One region of the Paenibacillus sp. FSL H8-0260 genome, then DNA from elsewhere that is predicted to be linked to it. Evidence: predicted binding sites of a transcription regulator. Region 1 holds the regulator's gene; the other holds the start of a gene.
What was found. Region 1 encodes Rex, which represses fermentation and respiration genes when NADH is low (regulators of the CRP and FNR family bind a similar motif). Its sites were predicted from a motif close to TTGTGAAATATTTCACAA; they were not measured.
Positions count from the first base shown of each region.

Region 2: the regulator Rex is predicted to act here: its motif matches at 6,452-6,469, upstream of MHI51_RS30335 (cytochrome ubiquinol oxidase subunit I).

Region 1 covers NZ_CP150298.1:4,684,524-4,696,558, reverse strand. The annotation lists gene panC (pantoate--beta-alanine ligase) at 1-187, shown strand, start outside; gene panD (aspartate 1-decarboxylase) at 180-563, shown strand; gene MHI51_RS20905 (M48 family metallopeptidase) at 675-1,316, shown strand; gene dinG (ATP-dependent DNA helicase DinG) at 1,443-4,304, shown strand; gene MHI51_RS20895 (redox-sensing transcriptional repressor Rex) at 4,435-5,088, shown strand; gene MHI51_RS20890 (amidohydrolase) at 5,075-6,376, shown strand; gene MHI51_RS20885 (DUF5590 domain-containing protein) at 6,549-7,067, shown strand; gene MHI51_RS20880 (hypothetical protein) at 7,478-8,020, shown strand; gene MHI51_RS20875 (AAA family ATPase) at 8,013-9,515, shown strand; gene MHI51_RS20870 (3-hydroxyacyl-CoA dehydrogenase family protein) at 9,649-10,521, shown strand; gene MHI51_RS20865 (acetate/propionate family kinase) at 10,518-11,726, shown strand; gene asnS (asparagine--tRNA ligase) at 11,748-12,035, shown strand, end outside.
Region 2 covers NZ_CP150298.1:6,827,126-6,839,160, forward strand. The annotation lists gene MHI51_RS30315 (CxxH/CxxC protein) at 71-238, opposite strand; gene cydC (thiol reductant ABC exporter subunit CydC) at 470-2,221, opposite strand; gene cydD (thiol reductant ABC exporter subunit CydD) at 2,218-3,984, opposite strand; gene cydB (cytochrome d ubiquinol oxidase subunit II) at 3,984-5,000, opposite strand; gene MHI51_RS30335 (cytochrome ubiquinol oxidase subunit I) at 4,987-6,390, opposite strand; gene MHI51_RS30340 (cold-shock protein) at 6,613-6,840, opposite strand; gene MHI51_RS30345 (cold-shock protein) at 6,933-7,133, opposite strand; gene MHI51_RS30350 (S1C family serine protease) at 7,553-8,800, opposite strand; gene MHI51_RS30355 (hypothetical protein) at 9,189-9,395, shown strand; gene MHI51_RS30360 (MBL fold metallo-hydrolase) at 9,364-10,170, opposite strand; gene yycI (two-component system regulatory protein YycI) at 10,185-10,925, opposite strand; gene MHI51_RS30370 (YycH family regulatory protein) at 10,964-12,035, opposite strand, start outside.

The DNA of each region.
Region 1 (12,035 bases):
CTCCCCTTTAGCGTTGATTGATTACGCGGAGATCTTAACATTCCCGGATCTTGAAGGATTAGAGGATGAAGCTCTTTTATCAGAAGTGGATGGGGAAATTATTATAGCGCTCGCCGTGAAGTTTGGCAGAACACGCTTGATTGATAATAATGTATTTATTCCAAAGGAGGTTGCTGCACTTGTTTAGACATATGATGAAATCCAAAATTCACCGCGCAACAGTAACGGAAGCGAATTTGAACTATGTGGGCAGTATTACCATTGATGAGAGCTTGATGGAAGCCGCGGACATTCTTGAGAATGAAAAAGTTCAAATTGTGGATAACAACAATGGTTCGCGACTGGAAACCTATGTAATCCCTGGACCGCGTGGAAGCGGAGTGATCTGTCTTAATGGTGCCGCAGCTCGTCTTGTTCAGCCGGGCGATACAGTAATTATCATTTCCTATGCGATGTTGTCCTCAGAAGAACTGGAGTCACATAAGCCAACGGTGGTATTCGTGGATGAGAATAACAAACCAGTGAAGCTGGCTGATCATGAATTGCATGCTACAATCGCATAATGTATGGACTTACGCCATGTAATGAATGGCAGGGATGAAAGACCCCGATCTCGCAGAAAATGAAGTCAGGCAAGCTGAACTGATTTCATCTTCAGTAAGGGGGGATCGCCCATGTTTCAACATTTGTTTGCTGAAATGAACAAGGTGCTTCAGGAGATCGTAACAGATTACCCTACAGCGGAGGGTGCCCGCCGGAACGAGCTTTTATGCAATTATAATATGCTGCATAGACTGAGCGACAAAGTGATGGATGAATGGCTCGCTTTTGCTGAGAAGCTTAGTTCCTTTCGCGAAAGTGCGGATTTTACAGCAGTGGTCGAAGAGGAAGTGCCGGAACAGGAAGCACCAGAGCTGTGTATGGATTCCTTTGTAAGAGGTCAGGGGTATTATAAGCTGCTGATGTATGGAAAGTGTATTGATCAGTTTAAAGAAGTTATTGCGCAATACCCGGATAGCTTGGCTGCTCGATTATATTTAGCCATCTCTTATCTGCAGGAAGGTGACGGTGAGGCCGCTTGGAGTCATCTGAACCATATGCTGGGCTTGATACGGGAAACCAAGCTGAAAGCCATGGTTTATAATGCTTTAGGGTGCATACGAGCCTCACAGGAACGTTTCAATGAAGCGCAGGAATTGTTTGATCTTGCTTTGCAGCATGACCCTGCGCTTCCGGAACCAAACGTTAACTTAGAGGTATGCCGCCGTCGTGGAGGGAAGCTGCATTTTGGAAATCAGCTGGTTTCCCTTTTGTAAAAGAATAACGGTTTTGGAAATTTCCATTCAAGCGATGCATCCCCTGAACCAGTGGTGTGCATCGCCTTTTTTCGCAACTTCTGTTATGCTGATTAAGAGTCTCAATTGAAAGGGAATAGAATTATAATGAAATTTGCCGTGCTTGATTTTGAAACAACAGGAACCCAATCCGTGGGTGAAATTATCCAGGTTGGCCTTGCAATTATAGAAGAAGACCGGTCCATCTCCCGGGTATATGGTTCCTATGTCAAGCCCGGAACGCCGATTCCTCCTTTTATAACAGGTCTGACGGGGATTACCGATGATGATGTTAAGGATGCGCCTGAGCTGGATGAGATGATGATGGAGCTTGTTCCGCTCTTGGATGATGTTGTGCTTGTAGGGCATAATGTCGCTTTCGACTTCCATTTTTTACAAAATGCTTTAGATCGTTGTGGTTATTTGCCATTTCAAGGGCGGATTTTGGATACGATTGATTTTCTGAAAATTTGCTTTCCTTCGCTCACATCTTATCAACTAAGCTCTGTCAGTGCTCATTTTGGAGTGACACATGATCATCCGCATCAGGCAGATAGTGATGCACTTGCGACTGCTTTAGTGCTGTTGAAATGTCTTGAGGAGCTCTACGAGCTGCCGCTGCTTACGATCCAGAGACTCTGTGAGCTGTTTACCGAAGAGGATAGTGATCTGGGCTGGTACTTTGATGGTCTGCTGCGAGAGCGGGAAGCGGAGACGCTACAGCCCGAAGGTGATCTGACTTTCTATCGTCAATTAGCGCTTGCAGTAGGAGATTGGACGGAGTTAGCGCCACCTAGAGATGAGCATGCTGAGAATCCGCTAGCGAATTTATCTTTTACTGATTATATGGACGAAGTAACCAAACGACTTAAAGACACATTACCGCAGTATGAAAGCCGGGAAGCTCAGGATATTATGATCAATGAGGTGATGACGGCACTTGCCGAAGACAAACACCTACTGATCGAAGCGGGCACAGGAACCGGTAAATCGCTCGGTTATTTGTTGCCTGCCATTTATCAAAGCGTTCGCACCAATGAAAAAGTCATGGTCAGCACTCATACCATTAATCTGCAGGACCAATTGCGCGAGCGGGATATCCCTTTGTTAACGCAGGTAGTTCCTTTTCCGTTTAAAGCTGCTATTTTTAAGGGAAGAGGGCATTATTTGTGTCTGCGTAAGTTTGAGCATAAAATTAATAAAAAGGACTTTATAAGCCCAAGGGAAGATGCGCTTACTGCCGCTCAGATGATTGTATGGCTCACTCAAAGTGAATCAGGGGATGATGAAGAGCTGAATTTAAGCGGCCGGGGCGGTGATTTCTGGGAGACGGTGGCAAGCGATACCGATTCCTGTCTGGGCCGTTCTTGTCCTTGGTTCCGCAAATGTTATTATCATAGGGCCAAGCATGAAGCTGGGATTGCTGACGTGGTTATTACGAACCACTCCAAGCTATTCGCAGATGTTAAGGCTGGGCACCAGCTGCTTCCGGCTTACGAGCATCTTGTCATTGATGAAGCACATCATTTAGAAGATGTGGCTGGTAAACATCTTGGCATGCATATGAAGCATTTCACTGTGGCACACACATTATCGCGGCTGTATAAAGATAGCCGAAACGGACAGCTTCCTGCTCTGCGCCAGATATTACAGTCGTCAGGCAGTGAAGAGGCTTCAGAATGGAGCGGAGTCATCGATCGGATCTACCCGGATCTGCTTACCGTCAAAGAAACCTGGGATGCACTCAGCGACAAGCTGTTCAGCCTTTTGCCGGAACGCAGTGATGCAGGGGCAGGGGAAGCGGGACAACTGGTTATGCGTTTGATTCCCGCCCGTAAGCCGAAGGATTGGGATGAATTGGTTGCACTAGAGAACACTATGAATCTGACGTTAAGCGACATCATCCGTAAGGGTGATAAAATGCTTAACGAGATGCGCGACCAGGAAAGCCAATCCTCAGCAGACAGTCTTGTTACTGATATTAGCGGTTTATTTAAGGATTTGGCTTCCATCCGTGAGCAAGTAAGATTCTTTATGGGGCTGAATGACGATAATGTAGTATATTGGCTGGAGGCAAATGGGAATTACCGCAGCAAATCACTGCAGATGTATGCTGTCCCTGTGGATGTTAGCAGCCAGCTTAAAGAGTTGTTCTTCGATAAGAAAAAAAGCATCGTGCTTACCTCGGCGACGCTGTCTGTAGATAAATCTTTTCAATTTATGATTGATAATCTCGGACTTAACGAAGCTGCGGAAGAAGGACGTCTAATGACCTCACTTCTTCCTTCTCCCTTTAAGTATCGCGAGCAGGCACTGTTAGTTATACCGCGTGATTTTCCTAGTGTGAAGGGCAGTGTGGGCGATGCTCGATTTGTCGATACACTCGTACAGTCATTATCGGAAGCTGCTAAAACAACACGTGGGCGGATGCTGGTTCTGTTTACTTCTTATAAAATGCTGCGTCAGGTATATGATCCGCTTAAAGAGGCTTTAGCCTCACAAGAGATTACGGTGCTTGGTCAAGGCGTGGAAGGTGGCAGCCGGAGCAAGCTGATCCGCCGCTTTCAGGACAGTGCAGCATCCGTATTGCTGGGGACGAGCAGCTTCTGGGAAGGTGTAGATATTCCAGGTGAAGCACTGACTTGCCTGGCCATCGTGAGACTTCCGTTTCAACCGCCGAATCACCCGTTGGCGGAAGCGAAGTCGGAGTTATTACAGGCCCAGAAGAAGAATCCGTTCATGAAATTATCTGTTCCTCAAGCGGTTATTCGTTTTAAGCAGGGATTCGGAAGACTGGTTCGCACGGCGCAGGATCGCGGAATAGTTATTGTTTATGATACAAGGGTTATTGAATCTCATTACGGGAAGTATTTCCTTTATTCATTGCCTGGTCCCAAAATGGAGCATATGCTTACTGATCAAATGGTCCCTCGCATAGCGGAATGGCTAGAGGATGGCGGCGCTTCTTAAAACGCTCGTCTTCAGTTTAGCTCCTCCTTATCCTTAAGGGCGGTGTGTTACAGTACCGTCCTTAATAAGGAGAGGTAGACGTTTGAATATGGATTTTCACAAGAACATTACTATTTTTAGGAGGAAAAATATGAAATCGGATAAAATATCAGAAGCCGTTGTTCGCAGACTGCCTGTGTACTTGCGTTTTTTGAATGATCTCCAGAATCGCGAAATATTAACAGTTTCCTCTCAGGAACTTGGACAAAAGCTTGATCTTAATCCCGCACAGATTCGTAAGGATTTAGCATATTTTGGTGACTTCGGCAGAAAAGGTATCGGCTATGATGTAACGTATCTTATTGAGAAAATCCGTCATATCCTGAAGCTGGATCAACAGCTTAATGTAGCTTTAGTTGGAGCAGGTAATCTCGGACATGCCTTGTCTAATTACAATGCATATCTTAAAGATACTATGAAAATCACGGCTATATTTGATTCGTACGCTCCTAAGGTTGGACGTAAGATCAACTCCCTTACTGTGCAACCGATGGATGAACTAGGCAGCACGATTCGTGAGCAAGGTATTCGCATTGCCATTATTACCGTACCTGATTCAGAAGCTCAAAATGTAGCAGATATTCTCATTTCTTCTGGGATTGAAGCGATTTTGAACTTTGCCCCTGTGATTCTGAAGACACCACCGAATATCCGGGTGCATGCAGCTGATTTTACAACTGATCTGCAAAGTCTTGCTTATTACTTGCGGGATGGAAAGGAAGAAAGCGAACATGAACAACAATAAAACGATAATTAAGGGCGGGTATTTTCTGACTCCGGGAACGGATGAGCCGGTTCTGAGTGGATATATGACTATTGAAGATGATTTAATCACTTACATAGGAAAAGAAGAGCCTCAGATGGAAGCTGGAGTGCAAGTGGTTGATGGCAGCCGTCTGCTGTTCATGCCTGGACTTGTAAACACACATGGTCATGCGGCGATGTCTTTGCTGCGTGGATATGGAGATGATTTAGCGCTACAAGTGTGGCTTCAGGAGAAGATGTGGCCAATGGAGGAAAAGTTCACCGGTGATGATGTATACTGGGGAACCTCCTTATCTGTATTGGAAATGCTGAAGGGTGGAACTACGACCTTCCTCGATATGTATGATCATATGGACCGAGTAGCCGAGGTAGCTGAGTTATCAGGTATCCGTTCCGTATTGATGCGTGGTGTGATCGGGTTATGTCCAGAGGATGTACAGAATCACAAGCTTGCGGAAGCGATTTCTTTTGCCCGTAACTGGCATGGAAAGGCTGAAGGCAGAATTACTACTATGATCTCGCCGCACGCCCCTTATACTTGCCCTCCGGACTTCCTGGTTAAGTTCGTGCAGGCAGCGCATGATCTGGATTTACCGATGCATACGCATATGTCCGAAACGAAACGTGAAGTGGAACAAAATGTGGCGGATTACGGGTTGCGTCCTGTAGCTCACTTAGAGAAGCTTGGCATGTTCACACGTCCCTCGATAGTTGCACATGGTGTTCATTTAAATGATGAAGAGATTGAGATCTTGGCTCGCCATAATGTGGGTGTATCTCATAATCCGGGCAGTAATTTGAAGTTGGCTAGCGGAGTGGCTCGGGTTACTGATCTTCTAAAAGCTGGTGTGAAGGTGTCTCTTGGCACGGATGGCGCGGCAAGCAACAATAACTTGGATATGTTTGAAGAGATGCGGCTTGCAGCTCTCATTCATAAGGGTGTCAGCGGTGATCCAACGGCTGTTCCAGCTCCAGAGGCTCTGCGTATGGCTACAGAATATGGCGCGCAGTCCATCTTTTTAAATAATGTAGGCAGACTTGCTGTAGGGATGAAAGCAGATTTCATTGCTATTGATATCGATCAGCCGCATTTGCTGCCACACACAGATCTGTTGTCTCATGCGGTTTACTCTGCTAGCGCTAAGGATGTTGAGCATGTGTGGGTGAATGGTAAACAGGTCATCAAGCATGGACAATGCTTAACCCTGGATGAGGAAGCTATCCGGCGTAAAGCGCAAGAAGCCTTCGAAGGTTTATTGAAGCGTTAAGTCTGGAGAATAACGAATAAATAATAGGCTGCGACTTTTTGCTTTTAGCAAAAGTTGCGGCCTTTTGTGTATTTTTAAGGCTGGGAAACCTAGAAAATTATGAAATTTTGGATAAACACGCGGGTGTGTTATATAATCAAAAAAGATATATTACTAGAAAGGGAGCTGTACCTTGAAGAAAAGGAAAAAATGGATCCTCCTGGGGTCAGTTCTGATTCTGCTCCTGGGGTTTGGACTTATCCAGTTCTATGCCTATATTATGAAAGATCAATGGAACGAGCGTGATATCGCTAAGGATGTTGCCAAAACCAGAGCGGGTCTAACAGAGGTAACCAAAGCACAAAAATCGGTTTGGGATGAAAATGCAGTGTACTGGGTATTAACAGGGAAAAATGAAGCCGGGACTGCTCTTATGGTCTGGGTCCGCTTTACGGTAGATGGAAAATTTGCTGAAGGCGACGACGCAGTGTTTGCTGAGGAACTAAGTAAAGGAACCTCGGAAGCCCAAATACGCGGCATTATCAAAGCTGATCTTCCGGACATAACGATTGAACGCTTGCTGCCGGGAGTATATAACGGAGAGTATGCTTGGCAGCTTTTTTATAAACAGAGCGGTCGGTATTATTATCAATTTTATCGCTTTTCGGATGGGTCCCGAATGGGCGAAGGTTACAGTTTACCTAAAAGTTAAGCTGAACATAAGGAAATTAAGGGTGTCATAGTAAACAAGCGAACTTATAATAAGTTCGCTTGTTTACATTTATTTGATGTACAAAAGTGATATACTAAGTGATATACTGAATGGGTGGTTATCATCGAATATTCTCTTAAATTCACATACGAAAATAGGCCGATTGATTAAAAATCAAGGCCGGTTTTGTCGAAAGTGAGGAATTTATTTGGTATTGATGGAAATATTTAAAAAATTAAATTTTAAATATATTCACATTTATTTTGAAATTAGTATATACACCTGTGATATACTACTACTTGTAATTAGAACAGCAATAAGAGACTTCAGTCTCTCTGATGAGCTCTCAAGTAGCTATAAATTATTATAATGAGCTTTATATTTTGTCATCTTTGAGAGGAGGACGTTTCTTGAAATTACGTCTTGTACCTGTGCTGATAACGTCTCTACTGTCGGCTACTCTATTGTTTGGTGGCTTCTTTTTGTATCGTCAGTTTGCAATGCAGGAACCACTTCAGAAGATTGTATCTCAATATGAGGGCGTCAATAATTCTCATATCAGTATTAACCGCAATGAGGTCACTTTGAAACTTGATCTCCAGCCAGGCACGAAATTACGTGAGCTGGTTCAGTACGTCTCCCAAGAAGGAAAATCGATGATTGATGGACGTACACTAAAACTTGATGTAGAACAGAACTCCAGTGAATTGCTGGATGAATACTGGGATAAAGCGATGTTCTCTGTAGCTGAAGCCATGGAGAGCCGTAAATATACACTTATACCCACAGAACTTGATGGACTCAAAGCGCAATATCCGCAATATAAAAATGTGATAGCCTCAACAGAAATTGACGACAATAATGTCTATGTAAGCTTGAGTAATGGAAAAGAAAGCAAATTTATTATTTTGCCGCGAAAACCTGCGACATTGGGGGTATGGAATAATGCCTAAATACCTTAAAGAAATTCTAATCGGATTTGTTCCTGTCTTGTTTATTTTCATGGCTTTTCTAGGCATTAATATATTCCCGATTGTAATTGCTGCTGGGATGCTCACGGCTTTACTTATCATTGCTCATTTAAGAGGCGGACTTGCGGTAAATGCAGGTGCCGGGAAGAAACGCAAGAAGGATGGACCTTCAAAGCTTACTTTTGAAGAAATTGGCGGGCAAGACAATGCAAAACAGGAGCTTCGTGAAGCGTTGGATTTTTTGATCCGGCATGAGGAAATCAGCAAATTCGGGATTCGGCCTTTGAAAGGGATTCTGCTTACAGGCCCTCCAGGAACAGGTAAGACCCTTATGGCTAGAGCAGCAGCACATTATACGAACTCTGTATTTGTTGCAGCATCAGGCAGTGAGTTTGTAGAAATGTACGTAGGTGTCGGTGCCGGCCGTATCCGCGATTTGTTTAAGGATGCCCGTACCCGCGCCCTTAAGGAAAACAAGCAAAGCGCTATTATTTTCATAGATGAAATTGACGTAATTGGCGGTAAGCGTGAAGGCGGACAGCAACGAGAATATGATCAGACCTTGAATCAGCTGTTGACTGAGATGGACGGGATCTATAACAACGAAACACCACGCATTCTACTGGTAGCAGCCACTAACCGTAAAGAAATGCTTGATTCAGCATTGCTGCGTCCTGGCCGGTTTGACCGTCATATTCAAGTGGACATGCCTGATAAAAAAGGCCGCAGATCGATTCTCGAATTACATGCCAAAAATAAGCCGCTTCATGCCAATGTGAACCTCGACAAAATTTCCGAAGAAGCCTATGGTTTTTCCGGTGCTCAGCTCGAAAGTGTTATGAATGAGGCAGCAATTTATATGATGCGTGAGGAATTGACAGAGGTTGAGCAGCGGCATCTGTCGATGGCGATTGACAAGGTTATGATGGGGGAAAAAACGGACAGAGAAACTAACCACGAAGAGAAAAAACGGGTGGCAATCCACGAATTGGGACATGCCATTATGGCAGAACTGCTTCGTCCGGGAAGTGTTAGTCAGGTTACGCTGACTCCGCGGGGGCAAGCCCTTGGTTATGTACGTCACAATCCTCAGCAAGAGCAGTATTTGTACACCAAAGATTATCTAGAAGATCAGATTATGATCGCACTTGGTGGAGCGGCTGCAGAAGAAATGTATTATGGCGGACGAAGCACAGGTTCGCGTGGCGATTTTGATCAGGCCCTGAATATTGTCGAAACCATGATGAAATCCGGATTGACTTCGTTGGGTATCGCCAAGTTGGAAATGGTTACCACTGAAGAGCTTATGAAGGAAAACAGTAAAATATTGGATGAATTGATGGTACGTACTCACGACCACCTTGAAAAGCAACGAAATGTATTTGATTACTCCCTTGACATTTTAATGAAGGAAGAAGTGCTCTCTGGAGAGCAATTTCGATGTCAATTTCGTGACAGCGTGCGTTTACCAGCATAAATATTTATGCTGGTTATTTTTTTTTACTTTTCAGGCATGCTAAGATATCATTATATGTCGGGCTTTATAAATTTTTGCGACAGACAAGGTACAATACAAAAGTATAGATACCTGAAAGGATGGAGACTTTTTTATGAATTTCAAGAAAATTGGTGTCATCGGCGGTGGCACAATGGGACAAGGGATTGCCGAAATGCTGGCAGCCAAGGGCCTGGATGTATTGCTGGTGGAGAAAACCCCTGAGAAACTGGACTACTCCTACGAAATGATCGAGACAAGTCTAGATAAGCAACTGGAGAAATGGGCGATCACTCAAGCTGAGAAAAAGCTGATTCTTAGCCGCATTCAAAAAGTGACACATTTCGCAGAGCTGAGCTCTTGTGACATGGTTATCGAAACAATCGTTGAGGATTTAGAAGAAAAGAAAAAAATATTGAATCAACTGGATCAAGTATGTCCAAACCACATTATTCTTGCCAGCAATACGTCAACACTTAGCTTGACTGAACTTGCAAGTTCTACAATGTATCCGGAACGCGTGATCGGAATGCATTTCATATACCCTGTAGCTAAAGTGGATCTTGTTGAAATTGTACGCGGTCTGAAAACTTCAGATGCTACTTTTGAAGATACAAAATCCTTTGTTGATGAAATTGTTGAGAAAAAAGGTGTAATGATTTATGAATCCCCAGGATTTGTAACATCACGCCTCATTTGCTTGTTTATCAACGAAGCTATGCATGTACTGCAAGAGGGCGTTGCCTCCGCACAGGATATTGACGATGCTATGCGTATTGGTTATCAATTCCAATATGGACCGCTTGAAATGGCTGACAGATTTGGTCTGGATTCGGTTCTTGCTGCACTCGAAAATATGTTCCGTGAATATGGTGAGCTGAAATATCGTCCTTCCACGATCCTTAAGAAGATGGTGCGTGCAGGACAATTGGGTATGAAATCAGGCGAAGGCTTCTTCCAGTACGACAAGGATGGTGACCGTATATGAATATTCTAGTAATTAACTCCGGTAGTTCTTCTTTAAAATATCAATTGTACAATATGGCTGATGAATCCGTTTTGGCTAAAGGTTTGGTGGAACGTATCGGGATGGATTCCTCCATTCTGAACCATAAACCTACTGGTAAAGCTGAAGTAACAGAAGTAAGTGAAATTTTGGAGCATAACACAGCGATTCGTAAAGTTCTAGCTTGCCTAACGGATAAAGAGCATGGCGTTATTGAATCCATTAAAGAAATCAATGCTGTGGGTCACCGTGTAGTACATGGTGGTGAATTCTTCAAAGCTTCCGCACTTGTGGACGCTGATGCCAAGACTAAAATTCGTCAATTGTTTGACCTTGCACCCCTGCATAACCCAGCAGCAATGATGGGGATTACGGCTTCTGAAGTAAATATGCCGGGTGTACCGCAGGTTGTTGTATTCGATACTGCATTCCATCAAACAATGCCTGAAAAAGCTTATATGTACGCGATTCCTAGAGTACTGTACAATAAATATAAAGTTCGTCGTTATGGCGCACACGGTACATCACACGACTTCGTAAGCAAAGCTGCTGCGGAGTACTTGGAGCGTCCGTTGGAAGATCTGAAGATCATTACTTGTCATATCGGTAACGGAGGTAGTGTAACTGCAGTTCAAGATGGAGTGTCTGTGGATACTTCCATGGGTATGACTCCTCTGGAAGGTTTGATGATGGGGACTCGCAGTGGTGATCTTGATCCAGCAATTGTACCTTACGTGATGAACAAGGAAGAATTGTCCGTAGGAGAAGTTAACTCCATGTTGAACAAACATAGTGGACTTCTAGCAATTTCGGGCGTAAGCAGTGATATGCGTGATATTATTGAGGGTATGGAAAAAGGTGAGCCTAATTCCACGCTAGCTTTTGAAATGTATGAGTACCGCTTGCGCAAGTATATCGGTTCTTATGCGGCTGCTATGAACGGTGTAGATGCTATCGTATTCACTGCTGGTGTTGGTGAAAATGCTTCATTGCTACGTGAGAAACTGCTAAATAACCTTACGTTCCTGGGTATTGAGTTGGATGTTGAAGCTAATAAAGTTCGCTCCGGCGACCCGCGTCGTATCTCTACGGTAGATTCCAAAGTGCAGGTGCTTGTAGTTCCGACTAACGAAGAACTTGTCATCGCACGTGATACAAACCGTATTGTGCAAGGAATTAACGGCTAAATTAGAGGAGAGATTGAAGGCATGGCTAACAAGAGTGTAATCAAGAACGTGAATGAACATGTTGGAGAAAGTGTTGTTATCGGTTGTTGGGTAAACAACAAGCGCTCCAGTGGTAAAATTCAGTTCCTGCAGCTTCGCGATGGTACAGGTTATATTCAGGGAGTTGTAGTGAAATCAGAAGTGCCTGAAGAGGTATGGGATGCAGCTAAGAGCCTCACACAGGAAAGCTCATTGTATGTGACCGGTATTATTCGTGAGGAGCCTCGCAGTCAATCCGGTTTTGAAATGACTGTTACCGGAATTGAAGTT
Region 2 (12,035 bases), 2.1 Mb from region 1:
TCATGCAAAAAAACACCCTGCGGCCCATTTTCGGGACTGCAAGGTGTTTTTAATAAATTTTAACAGTCCTTTAGACCACTAAATATTCCGCATTCTTCTTACATTCCGCACATTTGGCCGGCGGGTCCCAGTCCGAGAACTCGGTCTCCTTCAAGTCCACAATATCAGGTGCATCCTCATACTCGTCCACAAATTTGTCGATGGCTAACTCTACATGTTCTTTACATACTACATACATTCAACCAAGCATCCCTTTCTGTGCCGCTGCGGCCTAATACTCCTTCTATTGTTCTACCATACTTCCCACGAAAATGGAACTCCTATCTATCCATTCCAGCAATCTGTTCATCCATTGTCTATATTCTTACCCTACCAAAAAAAAAGATTCCTCCCACCCCAAACGGGCAAAAGGAATCTCTTCACTAATATCTCTCTAATTTCTATAAATGTTATCTGCAAACTCTCCATCCTACCCTAGAAACTCCACTGGACGATCCAGCTCATACAATCTGCGGTAACGTGGTTCTTTTTCCATCAGCTCTGCATGGGTTCCACGCATTTCTACCGAGCCATTTTCCATAAAAATCACTTCATCCATCTGCTCCGCACCAACCAAATGATGCGTTACCCAGATCAGAGATTTACCGTCCATAGCTTCAAACATCGTCTGCAAAAGATCACGCTCCGTGCTTGGGTCCAACCCTACGGTCGGTTCGTCAAGAATGACGACAGGTGTATTTTGCAGCAAAATACGAGCTAACGCTATCCGCTGGCGCTCTCCACCGGAGAAACGTTGCCCTGCTTCACGGACAAAGGTATTGTATCCATCTGGTAACGAGGAGATCAGCGTATCCATTTTGGCTAATGCTCCAGCTTCTTTAATCGCTTGTTCGGAAGCCTTCGGATCACCCATGCGAATATTGTTCGCTACCGTAGTATCAAATAAGTGTGGGCTTTGATTTAGCACCGCTATAATAGACGGAATGTTATCGCCATAGGCAGCAGCCGCGATTCCATTAATCATAGCCGAACCTGCAGAAGGTTGGATAACCCCTTGAATAGCCTTTAACAACGTCGATTTCCCTGCCCCGCTACGGCCGATGATGGCAATTTTTTTGCCTTGTGGGATGTCGAGGCTGAGATCACGAACCGACCAATTATCCTCTGATCCATAGCGGTAACCCACATTTTCGAGCTTGATATGAGCACTTTTTATGGCCTGAGGTAGAACATCGACTACAGATGCCTGTTCGGAAACTATATTCTGCTCTTCTCCGACCACTCCAGACAACCGCTCCAGCGAGTTACGGTACTGCGGGATTTTCTCCACCGCTTCGGATACTGGCAAAAAAGCATCTGCTACAGGAAAAACAACCAAGACAAACGCCGCAATCAACGTACCTGCAATAGCACCATCCGCATACTCCCCGGCGGCCCAATATAACATCGAAAGTACACCAACCCCAACGACTGCTTGCCCGATGAACGCACGTAGACGCGCCCAGCTGCGCAGCGCTGCATCAGTTTTGGCCACTTTTTTCTCATCTGCTTCATAGGTCTCCACGAACTGGCTTTGCCGTCCACTAATGACCCAATCGCCCATACCGAGAACGGCGTCCGTCAGCTTTTGATAGAGGCGATTACGCTCTACCTTCACTTCACGTTGACGTTTCTGGGTGAACAACAAAGATATAAGCGGCAATACCACGACCAACACCAAAATATACAAAGCCATTAATAACGCAAAACCGATATCAAAGGTGCCCAACGCAATCACTGCAACCCCGTAGATCAATAAAGCAATAACACTTGGAAATACGGTTCTCAGATATACATTTTGCAAATATTCGATGTCATCAGCTAACATCCCGAGAATATCCCCAGTACGGAAACGCGACGACAGGAACAAGGCCTGTGGCTCCAAAATATTGTACAGGCGCACACGCATTTTAGAAAGAATCCGTAAAATGGTGTCATGCCCAATCAGCCGTTCCACGTAGTGAATGACTGCCCGGCTTGTTCCGAACGTACGTACACCAACAATCGGCACGTAGATCATCAGGATATTTTCGACTGGTGTAGACGCTTTTGAGATCAGAAATCCTGAAGTATACATCAATGAAGAGGCAGTAAAAATCGTCAACGCCCCAAGCACAATAATTAGCACAAAACGCCAAAAATACGACGATACATAGGGAGCAAACCATCCTTCACGTTTCAATGGATTCCCTCCAATTGCGACCCAATCAACTCATAATACGCACCCTTGCGGGCAAGTAACTCCTGATGGGTACCGATTTCTGCCACTTGGCCTTGCTTCATTACTACAATAATGTCCATATCGAGCATCCAGTGCAGGCGATGGGTAGCCAGAAAGACCAGCTTTCCTTCAAAAAGGGGCACCATCGTCTCCTTCAGCTCATATTCCGTTTCAATATCCAGATGCGCCGTTGGCTCGTCTAGAAGCATAATCGGACGGCTGCTAAGCAGTGCCCGGGCTAATGCCACCCGTTGCTCCTGGCCACCGCTGAACGAACGGCCGCCGCCACCAATCATCTCATCTAAGCCATGCGGAAGAGTATCCACCAAACCCGATAAACCAGTAGCTTTCACTGCCGCGGCAACAGCCTCCATAGAAGCCTCAGGGTAATAAAAACGTATATTATCAGCTAACGTACCGCTAAAAATATACGGACGCTGCGGGATATACGAGGTCTGTTTTCGCCAAGCCTCATCCGTTAATGCACTAACCGTAGTACCGTTAACCGTGATACTTCCTGAAGTAGGGTGTAAGAAGCCCCCTAATATATCCACTAAAGTAGATTTACCGGCCCCGCTCTCTCCGATAATCCCAATTTTGCTAGCTCCTTTAAATTGCAGGTTCAGCGCTTCCAGCGAAGAAAGCCCTGCTTCCTCATACTTCACGCTAACGTCATTTAATGTGAGCACGCTATTCTCATGCCAAGTGAATATTTGTTCCAATGTTTTTGCTGCAGAACTGACAGATAGATCACCGTTAGGGACGATTACTTCAGCCTTCACCTCATCTTGATCTATAATGCTCTTCATTGCTTCAGCGGCTTCTTTCCCATCCAAAGTAGCATGGAAATCTGAACCTACCAATCTGACAGGCAGGAAATATTCCGGAGCCAAGATTAGAATCGTTAAGCCCGTAACCAATGTCATTTGTTCATTTACAAGCCGCAAACCAAGACTTACCGCTACAGAAGCTACTGACAGCATAGTGAAGAAATCCAGGGCGAACGATGACAAAAAGGCCACTCGCAGCGTACGCATGGTCGCCGAGCGATAACGATCGCTGACAGTAGCAATGCTGTCGCTATGACTACGACTGCGTCCTAGAAATTTTAATGTTTCTAGCCCACGTAATGAGTCTACGAAATGATTAGATAATGTACGATACGATTTCAATTGCCGATCCATTTGCTTACGGGCCGTCATCCCAATCAAAATCATAAAAACAATAATAATCGGCATAGTTACCGTAAGAATAATCCCGCTCGTAGTGTCCATCGTAAAGACGTAAATAAGCACCAAGATCGGTGTAACAGACATCCCTACCATTCTAGGAATGATCGCTTCCAGATACGTGCGGAATTTAGTTACGCCTTCCAGCACTAGTGTAACAAGATCCCCGGTTCCACGCCCGCCCACCATTCTAGGGCCAAGCTGGAAGAGCTTGTCCATCATTTCCCTCCGCATAGTGCTGCCCGTTGCTTCCGCGAAGCGGTAAGAGACACGGCTCATCAGCATAGCACAAGCATGGCGCACAAGAAATGCAAGAAGGAACAATAGCGCAGTGCCCCATTGTTCCTTCAGAGGTTCTCCCGCAAATAGCGCAGAGATGACTTCTGCCAGCGATTTAGCCAGCAGAAGTATGGACAAGCTTTGCACCAGGGTAAGGAAGCCTACAATCAGAAAGACTGGCTTAACTCCTTTATACCCAAGCAAGTTTTTATCCATTAGTATTCAAGATGCTCCTTCTCGTGAACCCGTTTATGAAAGACAAAGTAACTCCAAATTTGATATCCCAATACGAACGGAAGGATAGTCAGTGCCACAATCGTCATTACCTTCAAAGAGTAATGGCCCGAAGCCGCATTGGTGATCGTCAAATTAAAAGCTTGATCAATTGAACTAATCATAACACGCGGGAACAATCCTACAAAGATAGAAGTTACCGAAAGCGCCATTACCGCTCCTGTCATTCCAAAAGCGTAGCCATCCTTCTTCTTCGTCATGAAGTAACCGGACAGTACAAAGGCGATAACTCCCAGGGCTACAATAATCATAAGAATCGTTCCACGTTGCTCGAAAATATCCGTCATATTATAAGTCATAATCACAAAAGCAGTAAATAAAGCTGCGAGTGGGATTAGCAATTTTTGAGCCAACTTGCGAGCGCGAACCTGTAGATCACCCACTGTACGCAGCGTTGTGAACATAAGACCATGCACCAGGCACAGAAGGACAACAGTAAGCCCTGCTACTACAGTGTACACATTCACGATATCTGTGAACCCTGCATACATTTGCATATCCCCATCAATAGGCAACCCTTTGATAAAGCTTGCAAATACTACTGCCAAGAGGAATGGTGGAAGGAAGCTGCCGATAAAGATACAAGCATCCCAAGTTCTTTTCCAAGCCAATGAATCACGTTTACCTCTGAATTCAAAAGCGACACCACGCGCTATCAAAGCTAATAAGGCAAATACAAAAGGAATATAGAATCCACTAAACAGCGTTGCATACCACTCCGGGAAAGCCGCAAACATTGCACCCGCAGCTGTGATAAGCCATACCTCATTCCCATCCCAGAAGGGTCCGATCGAGTTAATCAGAACACGGCGCTCTGTATCATTTTTAGCGAGAATTTGTGTTTCCATCCCTACGCCGAAATCGAAACCCTCCAGGAAGAAGAACCCTATAAACAGAACTGCAATCAGCACAAACCACAATTCATTAAGAGATATCATGGGAACCCTCCTCGTTATATGGATCATTCGAATCGCCGTGATCGTTATCCATCGCATAAGGACCTTTTTTAATCACTTTAATAAACAATCCGACCAACACTAATCCTAGAATTAAATAAATCGTTGTAAAAGAAATCACGGAGAACAGAACTTGACCACTTGTAATATTAGGCGACACACTGTCTTCCGTTGTCATCAGTCCGAATACCGTCCATGGCTGACGCCCGAATTCGGTCATAACCCAACCGGCTGTATTCGCAATCGGAGGAAGCAACAAGCCCCATAACATAAACCGCATAAACCAAGTGTTCGGACGGTCCATTTTTTTGCGCCACATTAAGTACATAGCGTACATTCCCAATACAATCATTAACGTTCCTGCTAGAACCATGATCCGGAAACTCCAGAATGTCGTACGTACAGGTGGAATATAGTCACCGGGGCCATAGGTTTGCTCATACTCCGCTTGCAGCTCAAGCATACCTTTAACTTCACCGGAAAATTTACTGTATGAAAGGAAACTCAGCATATAAGGAATTTGAAATTCTCCACTACTAATTTGATTCTTTGGATCAATGTTTGCCCATACGGTCCAAGGTGCCGGGTCACCACTCTTACCCCACAGTCCTTCGGAAGCTGCCATTTTCATTGGTTGAGTTTCAACCAAATATTGCGCTTGGGCGTGACCAGCAACAGCTACACCAATAGAAGAAATAATCCCTACGATGGCTGCAATCTGAAAAGACTTCTTAAAGAAAGAAACCTCTTGTTTCTTCAATATTTTATAAGCACTAATACCAGTTACAAGAAAAGCACCTGTTGCATAAGCAGCCAGTACTGTATGTGGGAATTCAACCAGCAATTGTCCGTTCGTAATAAGCGCGAAGAAATCATTCATTTCTGCACGTCCATTATTTATCTCAAAACCCACAGGATGCTGCATAAAAGAGTTAGCCGCTAGAATCCAGAATGCAGATAACATCGTACCGAATGCTACCAGCCAGATGGACAGTAAATGTACTCGCTTGGACACCTTATCCCAGCCGAATATCCATATCCCAATAAAAGTAGACTCCAGAAAAAAGGCTGCCAATGCCTCAACTGCAAGCGGAGCCCCGAATACATCACCAACAAAACGTGAATAATCGGACCAGTTCATCCCGAACTGAAATTCCTGCAAGATTCCTGTAACTACCCCTACTGCAAAATTGATGAGGAATAGCTTTCCCCAGAACTGCGCCATTTTTTTGTACTCTTCATTACCTTTTCTAACGTACATTGTCTCCATGATTGCAATCAAGAGCGCTAGTCCGATTGATACCGGTACAAAGAAATAGTGGAATATTGTCGTCGACGCAAATTGTACACGCGACAGCATTACTGTATCCATATTTGTCCCTTCCTTCTCCCCTTTTCGTTAATTATATTCTGTCAAAAATTTAAACTTCTTTTTGTGATAAATGTCACATAAAGATAGTCATTTAACGGTGAAATTCAAATGATTTGTGACAAAGATCACAATTTAGCATAAAGAAAGCAAAAAAAATAAGACGGTTTACCCGTCTTGAGTGGTTCGTCGTTCTATTAAATGCTTGACTCATTTAGGTATTGGTTAGATGGAAATACCCTTCTTCAGCGATTTGAGATCGCCATTCGAATTAAGCAATTGGGGTAGCATCTTCGTGCTGCGAACCATTGGAGAGTCACATAGACGGCAAGAAGGCGCATGTTCAAATGCGAAATTATCCCTCATCCATCCGTTGCATCCCTCATTGGTACATGCCCAAATTGCGGTATTTTCTTCCGGTATTTCTTCCAAAGGTTTCTTCCGGTAGTTCATTGCCGTTCCTCCCATCCTGTAAGTCAATAGTGAGTAACTAGATATAAAAAGACCGTCCCAACTTTCACAAGCTGGGACGGTTTCTTCTATTATTACAGTTTTACAACGTTTTCGGCTTGTGGTCCACGGTTGCCTTGAACAACGTTGAATTCAACGCGTTGGCCTTCGTCCAAAGTTTTGAAGCCGTCGCCAGTGATTGCGCTGAAGTGAACGAATACGTCGCTTCCGCCTTCAACTTCGATAAATCCGAATCCTTTTTCTGCGTTGAACCATTTAACTGTACCTGTTTGCATGTGTGTTACCTCCACAAATTTAAATTAATATGTTCTTTTTATCTTCAAACAAAGAAAAAATTCACACATTGAAAAAGGTTGTATTACCAAATATGACAGCCCTTTTCAATGCGAGAATTAGGGACTAAATGTATGATTGATATCATATTACCACACCTGATTAGCAAAGGCAAGCAAGCATCCGAATATATCCGTTTTTGCCCTAATAAGTATTACCTTCCAATGTAAGGGCTGCCACTTAGTGTTTATTCCCTAAATAGATCCTTTATTTGGCATAATTATCATGGTTTTAGAAAAATAGCTTTTCCAAAAACGTTACTTTTATCCGCTTTTTCAAGAAGGTACCCCCTCGGAATCGAAGGGGTAGTCCGCTCTACTTGTCGTAACTGCTATATCATTATATACCGACTTCCAGCATATTATTCCTGTGGTTTTTCAAGAAGTTTAACTGTTGCCTGTTTGGCCTCGCCGTTTCGATAGTAAGTAATTTTCAGATCATCACCGATCTTCGTATGATTATATAAGTACTTGCGAAGAGAAAGGGTAGATATGATTGATTGATCATTAAATTTGGTAATGACATCATTGAATTGCAGTCCAGCTTCCTTCGCAGGGCCAACGGCTTCTAGAACAACTACTCCATCCTTAACACTGTTCGGCAGGTTCAATTCATTGCGTTGATCTTCTGCTAGTGGAACGTACGGATTGTTCAAATCAACTGAATATACACCCAAGTACGAACGGGCAATATGTCCTTTTTCAGCCAGCTCATTAGCGATATCTATCACATGATTCGCAGGAATTGCAAAACCCAGACCCTCTACACCCGTATCTGAAATCTTCATTGTGTTAATTCCAATGACCTTGCCATCCAGATCCACTAATGCGCCGCCACTGTTTCCTTCATTAATCGCCGCATCGGTCTGTATCACTTCTTGTTCCCAGTCATATACTCCATCCTGATTAAGGGATACGGGAACCATCCGTTCAGTATAGCTAACAATCCCCGAGGTCAATGTATCACCAAGTCCTAGCGGATTACCGATAGCAATGACCGTTTCACCTAGACGAAGCTTAGAGGAATCACCGAGCTGCGCGATGGTATCGATTCCTTTGGCATCAATAGAGAGTACCGCAATGTCGCTTACTTTATCCGTTCCAACGAGTGTTGCCTTACGAGTCTCTCCGTTCACTGTAACCACTTCGAGATTACCGGAGTCTTCGATGACATGATTATTGGTAATGATAAATGCTTTATTCCCTGTCTTTTTATAGATCACTCCTGAGCCTAGTGCAGACTCATCCAGAATGTTTAATTCTTCATTATCTTCTTTATGATTGATAATACTTACTACTGCAGGGCGAACCGTGGCAGCAGCTTGAATAATCCGGTCAAATGGATCACTACTGCTTGGGGCAACATTTCCAGTTGCTACAACCGGCTTCTGAGCAGTCTCATGACTCATCTGGCCTGTAAACATACTGAATAACAAAACTGCCACCACAGCGCTGACTAAGGAGCAAACGGCGGATATTTGCCAGGTAGATAAACCCTTACGCGATCTGCGTACAGAATGTCTACGATTAGCAAACGATCCCTTTGATGCTTCATCCCCTCTGGACCGCGAAACTTTAGTTGAATAGAAATCATCATCAAACAATCCCACCGAAAATCTCCCCCTTCTATTGCCAAGCGTTCACTGTTGGTAAGACCTGAACCTATAGCAACCACGTCCGAACCAAACCTCTGTAACCATTAGACTCCAAATATCACTAAAAAGTTTCACTTTATCCATTAACCCCACAAGAGTTTCGGTCAATCGTTAGATTATGATAATCTTTTAATATATCTTCTCTATTAGGAATATTTTGCAACTTAAAAGACTACAATAAAATAGAAGTGTCCCTAAAATTTTAGCATTGCTCATCACGCTTTTAATTGTATCACAGGCAACCTGCAATTCGGGATTTTCCTCAGCTAAAACACCTGCGAATTTTTTACAGTTTTCAGTTCTAATTACACTATATATTCACACTATTAAAGGAGGATTAATTATGAGTTCTTTTTCAACAAGTATGGATTTAGTCGAGTTTATCGGTAAGCTTGGTGACTTAAAGGATGAACACTACCACATGACCCTTGCCTTTAGCGCAATGATCGAATTGATGATTGAAAAAGGTCTAATCTCCCGCCAAGAATTAGATCGCAAGACCGCTGAACTTGATCAGCTTATGACTGGCTCAGCTTATCCCATGGCGTAGGTTGATCATAATACGTATCACACAGTCTGAACTCACTATCTTTGAAAAAACAGCCCCGATCCTCCATTGCGCCGCGTACTGACATTTTTGCCAAATCCATCATATTGTGATCCCGGCTTAAATGCGCCAAATAGGTCCGTTTAGTCCGCCCTGTAAGAATTTCGCTAAGCGCAGCTCCAGCTGCCTCATTGGAAAGGTGACCCATGTCGCCTAGGATGCGCCGTTTCGTATTCCACGGATAACGTCCCATTCTCAGCAATTCGATATCATGATTCGCCTCCAGCACCAATACATCTGCATCTGAAATTGCATCTCTTACCTTATCACTAACATAGCCCAGGTCTGTAGCTACACATAACTTCTCTTTTCCATCATAAAAATTGTAACCCACTGGCTCCGCTGCATCATGAGAAATCGCAAAGGATTCTACTCGCATACTGCCGAAATCCTTGTGCTGGCCAGACTCCATGATCATACGGTTATACTCCGGTATTTTACCAATTCCCTTCTCGATAGCTCCCCAGGTATTGGTGTTCGCATAAATCGGAAGATCGTATTTACGGGCCATGGCCCCGAGTCCCTTGATATGATCGGAATGTTCGTGTGTAACTAGAATCCCGTCTATATCATTACCCGTTAGTTCACGCATGGCCAACAGCTCATCGATCCGCTTGGCACTAAAACCTGCGTCAATCATAAGTGTTGTCTCCCCGTTTCGTACCACCGTTACATTGCCGGTAGAACCACTGGACAGTACTGTAAATGAAATCCCCATTTTCCTTACTCCTTCTACTCTGTTGTCTTAGGACTGATGATGTCCGCACTAATAGCATCCACATAATAGGCATTGCCGTTCTCCAGCATAAACCGCCACATCGGCGAAGCTACCTGACTTTCCGAGTTGAACAGCTCACCGTAATATCCCAGCTCAATCTCCTTCACTACGGAATCTGCCGGGAAATACTTCTCTATCAAACTACTAAGTGCTTGCGATGCTGGAAGCACCTTCTGTTCTTTATCGCTGCTGCTTGTCCCTATTTCAATCTTCGGCCAGCGGTAAGCTACGATTTTTTGATCACTGTTAATCAACTCTAGCCTAACACGGAACAACGACCACTGATTTTGAACCAGCGGATGAAGAACGAACTTCCCAACCTCACTTTCCTGTGAATCAAAGCGATAATTGGAAATGTCAGGAATCTTATCTTCAAGCGCCTTGCTAAGCTCTGAGAAGGAAGAATAGATCAGCTTGCTGTCTATAGGTACATCTAATTTAATTGGTGGTTCAGTCTGTTCTTCAGCAGAATAACGATAAGTAATGTTAGGAAGCTGCGGGGTAGAAGCCGGAATGGGACACAATACACGAATCCCTTTCTGCTCCATTACGGCTTGGGTCTCAGCAGACAGGGAAGTAAAATCAAGATTAGCACTAACCTGATCGCGCAAATCGACCCACAGCTGGTAACATAGCAGCAGATTCAGACCTAAAAAGGCGCAAATCAGTACATTTTTAGCTCTTCCCCAATCCATACCCGAACCTCCTAATTGTTATATGAACCACTTGCCCATTAATTCAAAGTAAGCACGCTGCCATCACTAAGTGTAACTTTCCAGACAGGTATCAGCTCCAGATGATCTTCCTTCACCTCAGGCACATAAGCAGGCGTTAAATCCTTCACTGCCGAAGTTTTACTGACCAGAGACAACCTATACTCCAGATCCGCACCTCCAGATAGCTCCACTACCTTTTTTACGGCCTTACTTTCATCTATATAGATTAGAGAACGTTCATAAGAGGATACTGTTCCCTGCTGCAGTTCCAGATTTATTACACCATACTGTAATGATGAATGGCTCATTATCGGATAGGAGCCGTACGGGTAGGAGCCATAATATTGTTGAAAAGAGACCTTTCTCTCCTGTCTGCCTTCCTCTGTAGCCTCCAAACGGTAAGTCCCATTCCATCCGCCATGCTGGTTCACAAATTCTACAGCTTCCAAAGCATCCTTGGCAGGGGTACTTTCTCCAGCTGGAAGAGCCGCAGGGTCGCTATAGCTCATCCAGTTCTTACCCTGGTCCACCTGAAGGCTTCGTTTGCTGTCCGTATAAATCTCCGAGCCGTTTTTCTCCCGGATATATCTAGTACTTCCAACATCGAAGAAAAGATTACTCTGCATTTGCTCTATGGTGTACATCCCGGAAGGCATGTCTACCTGAACCAGAGAAATCTTACTGTCTGGCACATAATAATCCCCGCTTACGGTCTTGTAAGGCGTCCAATTCTTACCGAAATCAACATGCTGCTGCACATCCTGAACCGTTAAATCCGCTTTTGCCGCTTCGTATATGATGTCGCCTCTCGTACTGAAGAAAATAGCATGGGCCTTGGAATCGTTCTTAATGTTATAGATCCAAATGCGATCGATGCTTTCTCCTTCAAAAAGGGAATCTGGCGATAACTGCATCACCCGCTGCAATAACGTTACCGGAATGCCCGCTCCGAACGAAAGCTCAATCCCAGGATTCTCATTGCGGATCTTATCCCAATCATAATCCTGTACCGAGTGCCGCTGAAAGCTTTCAAAGCCACGACCTTTTAAGCGATTCATGATCAAGCTATAGAACGTAGAGTCCGGATAA